Regions from separate parts of the Paraburkholderia steynii genome, predicted to be linked through region 3. Evidence: predicted binding sites of a transcription regulator. Region 3 holds the regulator's gene; each other region holds the start of a gene.

Region 1 (3,278 bases), on a different contig from region 3:
GGTTGACGACTTTGCGCTGTCGAGGCGTAAGTACCTTGTCCTGATGGTTCATCCAGAAAATGGCTTTAGCGAGCGTGGTGTCCACGACACTGGACGCTTCTTCGCAGGACACTCGCACCTGTTCGACAAACCACAGCACCCATTCGGTCACGTCCAGCTCGCCATGCTGAGCGCGCTCGAGTTGCGCGTAGTAGTCGCGTCGCTTGTCGAGCAGGCGCTGTGAGGTACGAATCAGGCGGCTGACTTCACCGCTGTCGCGCGCCAGCACGAGGTCGATCAGCACTCGACCAATGCGGCCATTCCCGTCCTCAAAGGGGTGAATCGTCTCGAACCACAGGTGGGCGAGTGCCGCTTTGACCAGACTGTCGTGCCCGGTCGCTGCGTTGAACCAGTCCAGGAACTTCTGCATTTCGGTCGGGACATCCGCCGATGACGGCGCCTCGTAGTGGACCTTTTCACGTCCGACGCTCCCGCTGACGATTTGCATCGGCTCGGCACGCTCGCGGTAGGCGCCTACGAGAATTTTGACCATGCCCGAGTAGCCAGTCGGAAAGAGCGCCGCCTGCCACGCACACAATCGATCGTGCGTAAGTGGCGCTTCCCGTTGCCGCACAGCGTCATCCATGATGTCGAGAAGCCCTTCGACGCTTCGGGGCGCAATCGGGCCATCCTGATTCCCGACACCGAGTCGCCGTGCCACGGACGACCGCACTGCGGTGAGGTCGATGCGTTCGCCCTCGATGGCCGCCGTCGCGACTGCATCCTGGCTCCAGGCCTCGGCGGCAAGTTCGAGGCGCCGCTCGAAGCCAAGACCCGCCAGCTTGCCTTCAACGACGCCCTGAGCTCTGCGCGCGCGGGCCAACTCGCCGCCGACGCGAACAGCGTCGTAGTGCATGGCTGGCCACGATAAGGCTTTCCAGATGAGAGGTCGGGTTGGTGACATGGTGCTGAATGCGTTGAGGCGATTGCGGGCTCTAATCGACTCGAATTGTGAGTCGAAAACAGTGTAACCCACTTGAGTCGATTGCGCGCCTAATCGACTCAAATCATGAGTCGATGCACACCCCTGCGGACTGGACCACCGCATGTAGTGCCCGCTTTCAACAGATGCGCTGGCGTGCTTTGTTATTCACGAACTATTTTCACGCCACACTCAAGATTTCAGCCATGTTGCCGACCGCGGACAATTATCTGTTTTAAATCATCGATCGGTAAAAACCTTCTGAGTAAAAACGACCGAAGCATCGATACAAATCAAATAGTCGAAAATATTTTCCCGATTGGGCTTTGCCCGCACTTAAGCACGCCGCCGATCCAGCCGTTACTACCTTCACGGAATTAACAAAACGGTACGCAATTTCAGGCAGTAAAACCTGCCGATTCATTTGCGTGCCGCACGTTGCTAAAAATTGGAGAGGGTCCATGTTTGTCGCTATTGGTTGGGTGCTCGTTCTCGGCTCTGTGATCGGGAGCTTCGTGGGAGTGGGCGGCCATTTGCCCGCGCTGGTTCAGCCGTTCGAACTGCTGTGTATTTTCGGCGCGGCAATGGGCGCGTTCGTCGTCAGCAATCCCGTTTCGGTATTGAAGAAAACCATCAAGGCTTTGCCCGGATGCTTCAAGGGCGGCAGTTATTCGAAAGAGGTTTATCTCGAACTGATTGCGCTGCTCTACGAGCTGCTTCAGAAAGCGCGTAAGGAAGGCATGATGGCGCTCGAAGTCGACGTCAATGCGCCGGAAGAAAGTGCGCTTTTCCAGAAGTATTCGCACGTTTTGAAGGACCATCATCTGCTCGATTTCATTGTCGATTATCTGCGGATGATGGCGACGGGCAACGTCAACGTACACGAGGTGCAGGACCTGATGGACGAAGAGCTGGCGACGCATCACGCCGAATCGTCGGTGGCCGCGAACGCGATCCAGAAGATGGCTGACGGCCTGCCCGCGTTCGGCATCGTCGCGGCCGTGATGGGCGTCGTACACACGATGGGCTCGGTCGGCGCGCCGCCCGCCGTGCTAGGCGAGATGATCGCGGGCGCGCTGGTCGGCACGTTCCTCGGCATTCTGCTCGCGTATGGCTTCATCGGCCCCGTCGCGGATCTGCTCAACGCAAAGGGCCGCGCGGAAGCGAAGCCGTATCAGTGCGTGAAGGCCGTGCTGCTCGCGTCACTGTCCGGCTACGCGCCGCCCGTCGCCATCGAATTCGGCCGCAAAGTGCTGTTCACGGCCGACCGCCCGAGCTTCCAGGAGCTCGACGACGCCGTGCGCGCCACCAAGATGCCGAAGTCGGCCTGACGCGCGCGGAGAAGGAGACTGTCATGGCCGAAAGACGACCCCGCGGCGAAGAGGCGAGCGAGAAAGCCGCGCCCGTCATCGTGCGACGCTCGAAGAAGGGCGACGGGCACGGCGCGCATCACGGCGGCGCATGGAAGATCGCCTACGCGGACTTCGTGACCGCGATGATGGCGTTCTTCCTGCTGATGTGGCTGCTCGGCTCGACGTCGAAGTACGACAAGCAGGGCATCGAGGATTACTTCAACACGCCGCTGTCGAGCCTGCTTGGCGGCAACGAAGGGACGGCGGCAGCGCGTCCGAACGTCATCCAGGGCGGCGGCCGCGACATGTCCGACACGCGCCCCGGCGACGGCAAGAAAGCGCAGCAGGAGCCCGCGAAACCGACGCTCACGCAGGCGACGATGGCGCCCAACGACACCGCGCGTCTCGAACAACTGAAGGCGAAGCTGTCGGCGCTCATCGAGCAGACACCCGCGTTGAAGGCGTTCAAGGATCAGATCCGCATCTCGATCACGAACGAGGGCTTGCGCATCGAGATCGTCGATTCCTTGAAGCGTCCGATGTTCGCGACGGGCAGCGCGAAACTGCAGAGCTACGCGGTGGAGATTCTCACGCAGATCGGTGCGTCGCTGAACGATGTCGATAACCGCATTTCGATTGCGGGCCACACGGATGCCGCTACCTACGCGAACGGCCCGGCAGGTTATTCGAACTGGGAGCTGTCGTCGGAACGCGCGAACGCGGCGCGGCGTGCGTTGGTCGCAGGCGGCATGCGGGAAGACAAGCTGCTGCAGGTACGCGGTCTCGCCGACGTGCTGCCGCTCAACGCGAATGTCGCCGATGAGCCGACCAACCGCCGCATCAGCGTGCTCGTGCTGAACAAGGCCGCCGAGCAGGCGTTCTTCCGCGACGGCGGACGCACGTCGATCGATGAAGCGCTGCCTGCGAGCGAGGCGATTCCCGGCGTGGTGTCGAAACTGAAGGTA
Region 2 (3,278 bases), on a different contig from region 3:
GACGGGCTCCTCCCTTACTGACAGACCATCGATCGGAAGTAGTGCGAAGGTGTTGGTCGTGCCCGGTCCGGAGCCCTTCTTTCAAGGTCATGCAATGCATCCATCGCACAGGCCTGACCAGCCGCAATCGTGAATTCACGCAGGTTCTCCAGCCGCCCGGTGACCGTCGTAAACGAAGCACGCGGCAAGGCAACGGCGACGAGACTATGATCGCGATAGCCATCAGGGCCGATCTCCCCCGCCGTCGTGCACCCGATAACTTCGGTACCCTCAAAGCAGTGGCGCATCTGGTCGGCGAGTGACCCCAGGTCGAAATGGCTCGAGCAGAAGACTGTCGCACGCCTTGAGCGTTGCATGGATCTCCCGAACGGCCTCACGTGCGTCGTGGTTCGTCGACTGCGCCACCGTGGCGCCGGGTGCAGAAAGGTTCATGACACACGTCCTTTAATCAGTGCCGTGACAACCCTGCTAGCCGGAAAATGCGGCAGGATTTGACATGCAGCGCAGGCAATCGCATTGCGCGAGGATCCCAGGTCGGCGTATCGCAGTTCGATCATTGGCGGACCGTCTCTGGCGGCGCAGACTTCATCGCGACCGCCCTGGTCGCGTGAATCAGGATGGTAAAAGGCGCTTCCTCCTGCGCCTCGAAGCGCTGCACCTGCTCGACCTGGTGCGCGGACAGCACGCTATCTTTTGTCATCAGCAGCACGCCTTTGCCGGTGCGCAGATCATCCGCGAGACGCATCCCCTCCATCAGTTGCGAACTATTGATTTCGACAACGGATTTTCCGAGACCGAGCGTCGCAGGGTTCTTCATCAACGACACGAATCGCTCGATGACCCGCGGATCGTAACGCATGCCAGCTTGCGATTTGAGTAACGCGATGGCCTGCTGGTCTGATATCGGCTGCTTCACGATTCCGCCGCGACGCAAGCCTTCGAAATCCCGCGCCACACACAGGATCCGGGAGCCTAACGGGATCTCGGACCCGACGAGACGGTCAGGCGTACCTCGTCCGTTAAACCGCTCATACTGGTGGCGAATGATGTGTGCGACCTGCTGGAACTGTGCGACCGGCGTCAGAACCATCTGTGCGCGCAGCGGGTGCTCATGGTAAAGCCGACTCTCTTCTGCCGACAGACGGTCCAGCGATTTGTGCAGCAGTTCGTCCGGCAAAGACAGCCTACCGATGCCATGCAGCAGGCCGGCGAAAAAGACCTCCTGTGCCCGCAGGCCACTCTTGTCCAGCGCAAGAGCCATATGCCGCGCGACTTCACCGATGCGCAGTGACTCGCCGCCCAGTACGCCGCAACGCAACTCGATCATGCTGGCGCAAACCTTCATCATCGTGACATAGCTGGTTTTTAGGTCCTGCTGGGCATCTTCGAGGAACATCACTGTCTGACGGATCTCCTCGGTCCGTGAGAGCACCTGATCTTCGAGCCTGGCGTTGAAAGTCCTGAGCTCATCGTTCTGCCTCTTCGTAAGCGCAGTAAGCCGCACGGTTTCCTTCCGTAGCCGGCTTTGCTCGAGCGCCTGCGCAATCGTGAGCATAAGATCCTGCTCATCCCATGGCTTGTTCAGATAGCGATAGACACCGCCTTCATTGATCGCGCGAACGACCGAATCGATTTCCGAGTAGCCCGTCAGCAGAATACGGACCGTATCGGGATATCGGGCCTGCGCCTGCGCCAGGAATTCCGCGCCACTCATATGCGGCATGCGCATGTCGGAGACGATAAGGTCGACTTCGCTCGCAGCAAGCAGTTCGAGCGCTGCAGCACCGCTTTCCGCGGTTAGTATTTTATAATTCGCGTGCCTAAGCAACCGCTTGAGAGACGACAGGATGCTAGGTTCATCATCAACAAGCAGGACGACGGGTGCAACGGCACCGACGGGCTCGTCGACGATAGTAGTGCCGTCTGGTGCATGGAAGGTGGGGTGTAATTCCCTGTCCGCAAACTCAACCATGTGCCCTCCTAACCGGTTTTTGCGAAGTTCACCTGCAATATCGGCGCAACGCACTTCTTCTGTAGTAGGGTAAACAGTGAATATGGTCAAGCCATCTCCTGCCGGATCGCAGTTATCGCTCGTTTCTCGTCTGCATAGAAATACGCGCCACGCATCGAGATGTGTCATGCATCGTTGGCGAATGCTCGCGTGCTCACTGCGATAGCCACCCGGTATGTCTCGCGTATATAACCGCGCATGTCGAAGGCACGCTAACGCAGGCGACACCGTTCGTCAGCCCTCATCCTGCGACGAATATGCTGCACGGATCCAAAGTGGCACTCGCGAATCGACCGGTGAATCCAATTGCGCAACTCAGGCCCCGCCAGCGGGAGGCGGGATCCGATTCGAATCGAGAGGAGAGAGTCTGTAGGAAGTGGCGGCCGGGAGAGCGGCTTGATCTGGCTGTCGAAGCCAGGGCAGGACGGACGGGCGATAGAGAACAGTCTGTGCTTCGATGCCCGATCGGGTCGCGCCGGGCGTTCGCCGGTTGATTTGGGGCAGGCACAGCGGTCGTCCCACAGGCATATAACTTACCCGGGTTCATCCTCAGAGAAGTCGATAACACCGCCAGGCTGGCTAGCGTTTTGATCCACCAGAAGACGCAAGTCAGCAAAGGTTTTGTCGAACGCGTCATCCACCGTGCCGAACAGAACGTTTACACGCGGAACGTGAATGGATGCTCCCGCGATGGATCGACGCATTGTCTGCCGAAGAACGTACAGACCGGTATAGTCGTCACCAGCAATTTCAACGACCAGCTCGTAATCCCGATATATTTCCGTCCGAGACTCCTGCATATGTAGCCTCGCTTAAAAGCGGCTCCAATCGCCGCACGCGCTGTCAGGGATTTCGGCGGGGGCGATCACATCGCTGGCTACCCACGCGTACCCGGTGCGCATACACTGTCCGTAAAGCACCACTTCAGGAGCATGAAGGCGCAACGGCGAAGTGTAGTTCGTCCGGGAGTCTTGCAGCGCTCGCTGCGTTTGGGGACAGCTTGTGCGGGCCCACAGAAAGGCTCGCTGGTGAAAGCCCGATTGGAGACGCCCTCGTCAATTTGATCGCGGGATTCCGTTGACCACGCTCGAAGTCTGGACACTTCTCACACAGAAAGCCTACGAGCGAAATCATTGAGCTATGTCTGCATTCGGGCCAGGTCGCATGAACCACTTGCCTTGGTGCGCGATAGTCGACCATCGTGATCGCTGACGGCGATACGGGCATCCTCCGCGCATGGCGTCGGCTTCCCGTTTCGACAAGACAT
Region 3 (3,278 bases):
TCCTTGCAGCTGAGGAGAAGGCGTTGACCACGGTGCATCCCATCGACACGCTGCCGCCCATCGTCGAAAAGAAGATGGAGTTGGTGGAGCGGCTCTCCACGCTGGAGAAGGCGCGGGATTCGCAGCTTTCGCAGCTGGGTTATCCGGGTGGATGGAAGGGGATGGAGCTGGCTGTTGCTGCGGATTCTCGTCTTGCGACGCAGTGGGCTTTGTTGCAGAAGGCTGTTGAGCGGGCTCGGCGGTTTAATACCACTAACGGTGCTTTGATTCGGACTCGAATGGAGTACAACCGGCGGGCTCTCGCCGCGCTGAACGTGGCTGTTGGGCCCGAGCGGGGCGCGCTTTATGGGCCCGATGGGCGGGTTCCTGCGTTTGGAATGTGAGTTTTTTTGAAGGGGGTTCTCCCCTTCTGGATTCCCGTTTTTTGCTTTTTGCCTAGCCGGTGCTCTCTTTGAGTATCGGCTTTTTGGTTTTTGGTTTTTGATTTTTGGTTTTTGGTTTTTGGTTTTTGGTTTTTGGTTTTTGGGTTTTGGTTTGTCTGCGACGCTGGGTGGTTTGCTAGTTTTCGCGCTGGCATCCGCGATTTGTTATCTAGCTTCAGGCGTCGCCCCTGTGCGGGGCGGCACCTACTTTTCTTTGCCGCCGCAAAGAAAAGTAGGCAAAAGAAAGCGGCTCACACCGCCAGTTCTTGTATTTGCCTGAGGGCCCCCAACGGTTCTTACGCTTCACGCGGCAACCACGTGACCCACGTTCGTTGCCAGCGCTCTTGCGGTGCGCCTCACCCGCTTTACACACCCGCGTCGCCGCATGCCGCGCCAGATATTCCACGGCCGCCCAGGTGGCAAACTGTGTGTAGGCCGAAGTGCCTCGCACGCCTCACTTCGAACCAATAGCGCGCGCCTCCATGTAAGAGCGCCGAGCTATACGACGCGACAACCTACACACAGTTTGCCACCTGGGCGGCACATACCATTCGCTGCCGCTAACACGTGTACGGGTATTTGAAGCGGGTGAGGCGCTCATTCGGAGCGTTGGCAACATGCCCTGAACGGAGACGCCGCCGTGTGAAGCGTAAGAACCGTTGGGGGCCCTCAGGCAGGGAGAAATGTTGGCGGTGTTAGCCGCTTTCTTTTGCCTACTTTTCTTTGCGGCGGCAAAGAAAAGTAGGTGCCGCCCCGCACAGGGGCGACGCTTGAAGCACGCTAACAAATCGCGGATGCCGGCGCAAACACAAGCAAACCACCCAGCGTCGCAGACAACCCCAAAAAAGCAAAAGCCGACCTAAAAAAGATCGGCTTCTCGAAGCAAAAGAAAAAGACCAGCAGCCCGCAGGGCAACAGCAAAATCAAAACCGCATCAGCTAGTTTCAGCCGAAGCCCAAGCCTGCTCGCGCAAGCGAGTCCGAAGCCGTGCAACGGCCTGCGAGTGCAATTGACAAACCCGCGACTCACTAACCTCCATCACCGCGCCAATCTCGCGCAAATTCAACCCACGCTCGTAATAGAGCGACATCAACAGCTTCTCCCGCTCGGGCAACCGATCAATCGCCTCAACCAAAGCCCCGCGCAGCGACTCATCGAGCAATGCCGACAACGGATCCGAATGATCAACACAGTACCGATCAAGAAACGGCTCATCATCCGCCGATCGATCAAAGTCTTCGTAATAGATCAACTGACTGCCGTGCAGATCCTGCAACATCGACTGGTACTCATCGAGCGGCATCTTCAGATGCTCAGCAATCTCGGTCTCGCTAGCCGAGCGCCCCAGCGACTGCTCAACCTGATGCACAGCCGACTCAACCTCACGCGACGTGCGTCGCAAGCTCCGCGGCAACCAGTCATTGCTGCGCAACTCGTCGAGCATCGCGCCGCGAATCCGCTGGCTCGCGTATGTCTCGAACTGCGCGCCCTGGTCTTCCTTGTAGCGGCTCGCCGCATCCAGCAGACCAATCATGCCCGCCTGAATCAGATCGTCGAGATCGACGCTCGCCGGCATCTTCGCGACGAGCTGCAAGCCGAGACGGCGCACCAGCGGTGCGTACTTCGTCAGAACCTCGGCTTGCGAAATTTTTCCTTGAGCGTTGTACATCGTGCTCCCCTTGTCCTTGCCTTCACGCGTGCTGCGCTGACGGTTGATCGGCGTATTGCGCCGCTGTTACGGTCGTCGGCGGCACGCCATGCGTCCGTGACGAAATCGCTGGCCGCATCGGCCAGTACTGCAGTTCAGCTGCGATATGACGGAAATCGCGCGCAGCAGGTGCCGATGGGAATGCATCGACGACACAACGCGACAACTCCATGGCTCGCGCCATCAAAGGATCGGCTGCCACGCAGCCGGCATCTTCAAGCGACACGGCGAGATAACGCCCCGCCACGCCCGCCAGGTTCTCAAACGCGGTATGCGCATCGGCGACGCTCTGCACGTGATTCACCAGCACGCGGAACTGCGCGATCGCATGCGCGAAGTGCAGACGCTTCATGCACGCATACGCATCGGTGATCGCCTGCGCCGCGACGCGCGTCACCACCATCACGTCGTGCGACTGCATCGCGAGCGCCGACAGCGAGCCTTCGCGGTCCACCTGCGCGTCGATCAGCACCACATCCGCCGGTCCGCTCAACACCACGCCCATCTGCTCGCGTGTGCAGCTCTCGCGATTGCCGCGCGACGCATTGAGCACCGCGAAGCCCAACGCATGCCGTCCAGCCGCTTCGTCGAGCGTCATCTCGCCGCGCATCACGGCAGCGACATTGCCGGCGCCTCGCACTCCGCCCAGCATCGCGCTCACCGAACGCTCGCCGAGACTTTCGTCGATGACGAGCACATCCTTGCCCTGCTCGGCGAGCGCGGCGGCGAGATTTACCACCGTCGTCGTCACGCCCACGCCGTGCGAGCCGCCTGCGACCGCTATGACCCGCGAGCCGGAGCGCGCAAGCAGACGCCGCAGTCCTTCAGCCTGGTCCAGCACGAACTTATCCAAAGCGAACCTCGTGCAGGTCGGCGGTCGAACGGGCCGACAGGGCCGACAGCAGCGCCGGCACATCCTCGTCCTGAGGGACGAACGGCGAGTTCTCGCGCGGAATGCAGAAGGCGCTCTTGATCAGGAACTTCTTGGTCGCGACGTACAGGTTCTCCGGCACCTTCTGTCCCGTCGACACGTAGTGAACGGGCAGCTTGTAGCGGATCACCGTATCGAGCACGCTGCCCAGGTTGGTCGCTTCGTCGAGCTTGGTCAGGATGCAGCCGGCGAGCGGCTGCTGGTCCGGCGCATTCTG

The links. Region 3 encodes FliA, which starts transcription of late flagellar genes. Its sites were predicted from a motif close to CTAAAGTTTNNNNNNNNNNNGCCGNTA; they were not measured.
Region 1: a site for FliA is predicted at 1,153-1,179, ahead of motA (flagellar motor stator protein MotA). Genes of this name have one in related genera too.
Region 2: a site for FliA is predicted at 2,011-2,037, ahead of nosR (response regulator c-di-GMP phosphodiesterase, NosR family). Genes of this name have one in related genera too.

Annotation. Positions count from the first base shown of each region.
Region 1 is NZ_FNDI01000012.1:130,150-133,427, reverse strand. It holds gene BLT65_RS22125 (Fic family protein) at 1-943, opposite strand, end outside; gene motA (flagellar motor stator protein MotA) at 1,423-2,292, shown strand; gene motB (flagellar motor protein MotB) at 2,316-3,278, shown strand, end outside.
Region 2 is NZ_FNDI01000042.1:29,482-32,759, reverse strand. It holds partial or broken gene BLT65_RS41700 (FIST N-terminal domain-containing protein) at 1-432, opposite strand, end outside; gene nosR (response regulator c-di-GMP phosphodiesterase, NosR family) at 554-1,972, opposite strand; gene BLT65_RS41690 (hypothetical protein) at 2,545-2,811, opposite strand.
Region 3 is NZ_FNDI01000007.1:239,910-243,187, reverse strand. It holds gene BLT65_RS15355 (flagella synthesis protein FlgN) at 1-383, shown strand, start outside; gene BLT65_RS46455 (hypothetical protein) at 481-702, shown strand; gene BLT65_RS15345 (RNA polymerase sigma factor FliA) at 1,357-2,091, opposite strand; gene BLT65_RS15340 (nucleotide-binding protein) at 2,114-2,983, opposite strand; gene flhF (flagellar biosynthesis GTPase FlhF) at 2,976-3,278, opposite strand, start outside.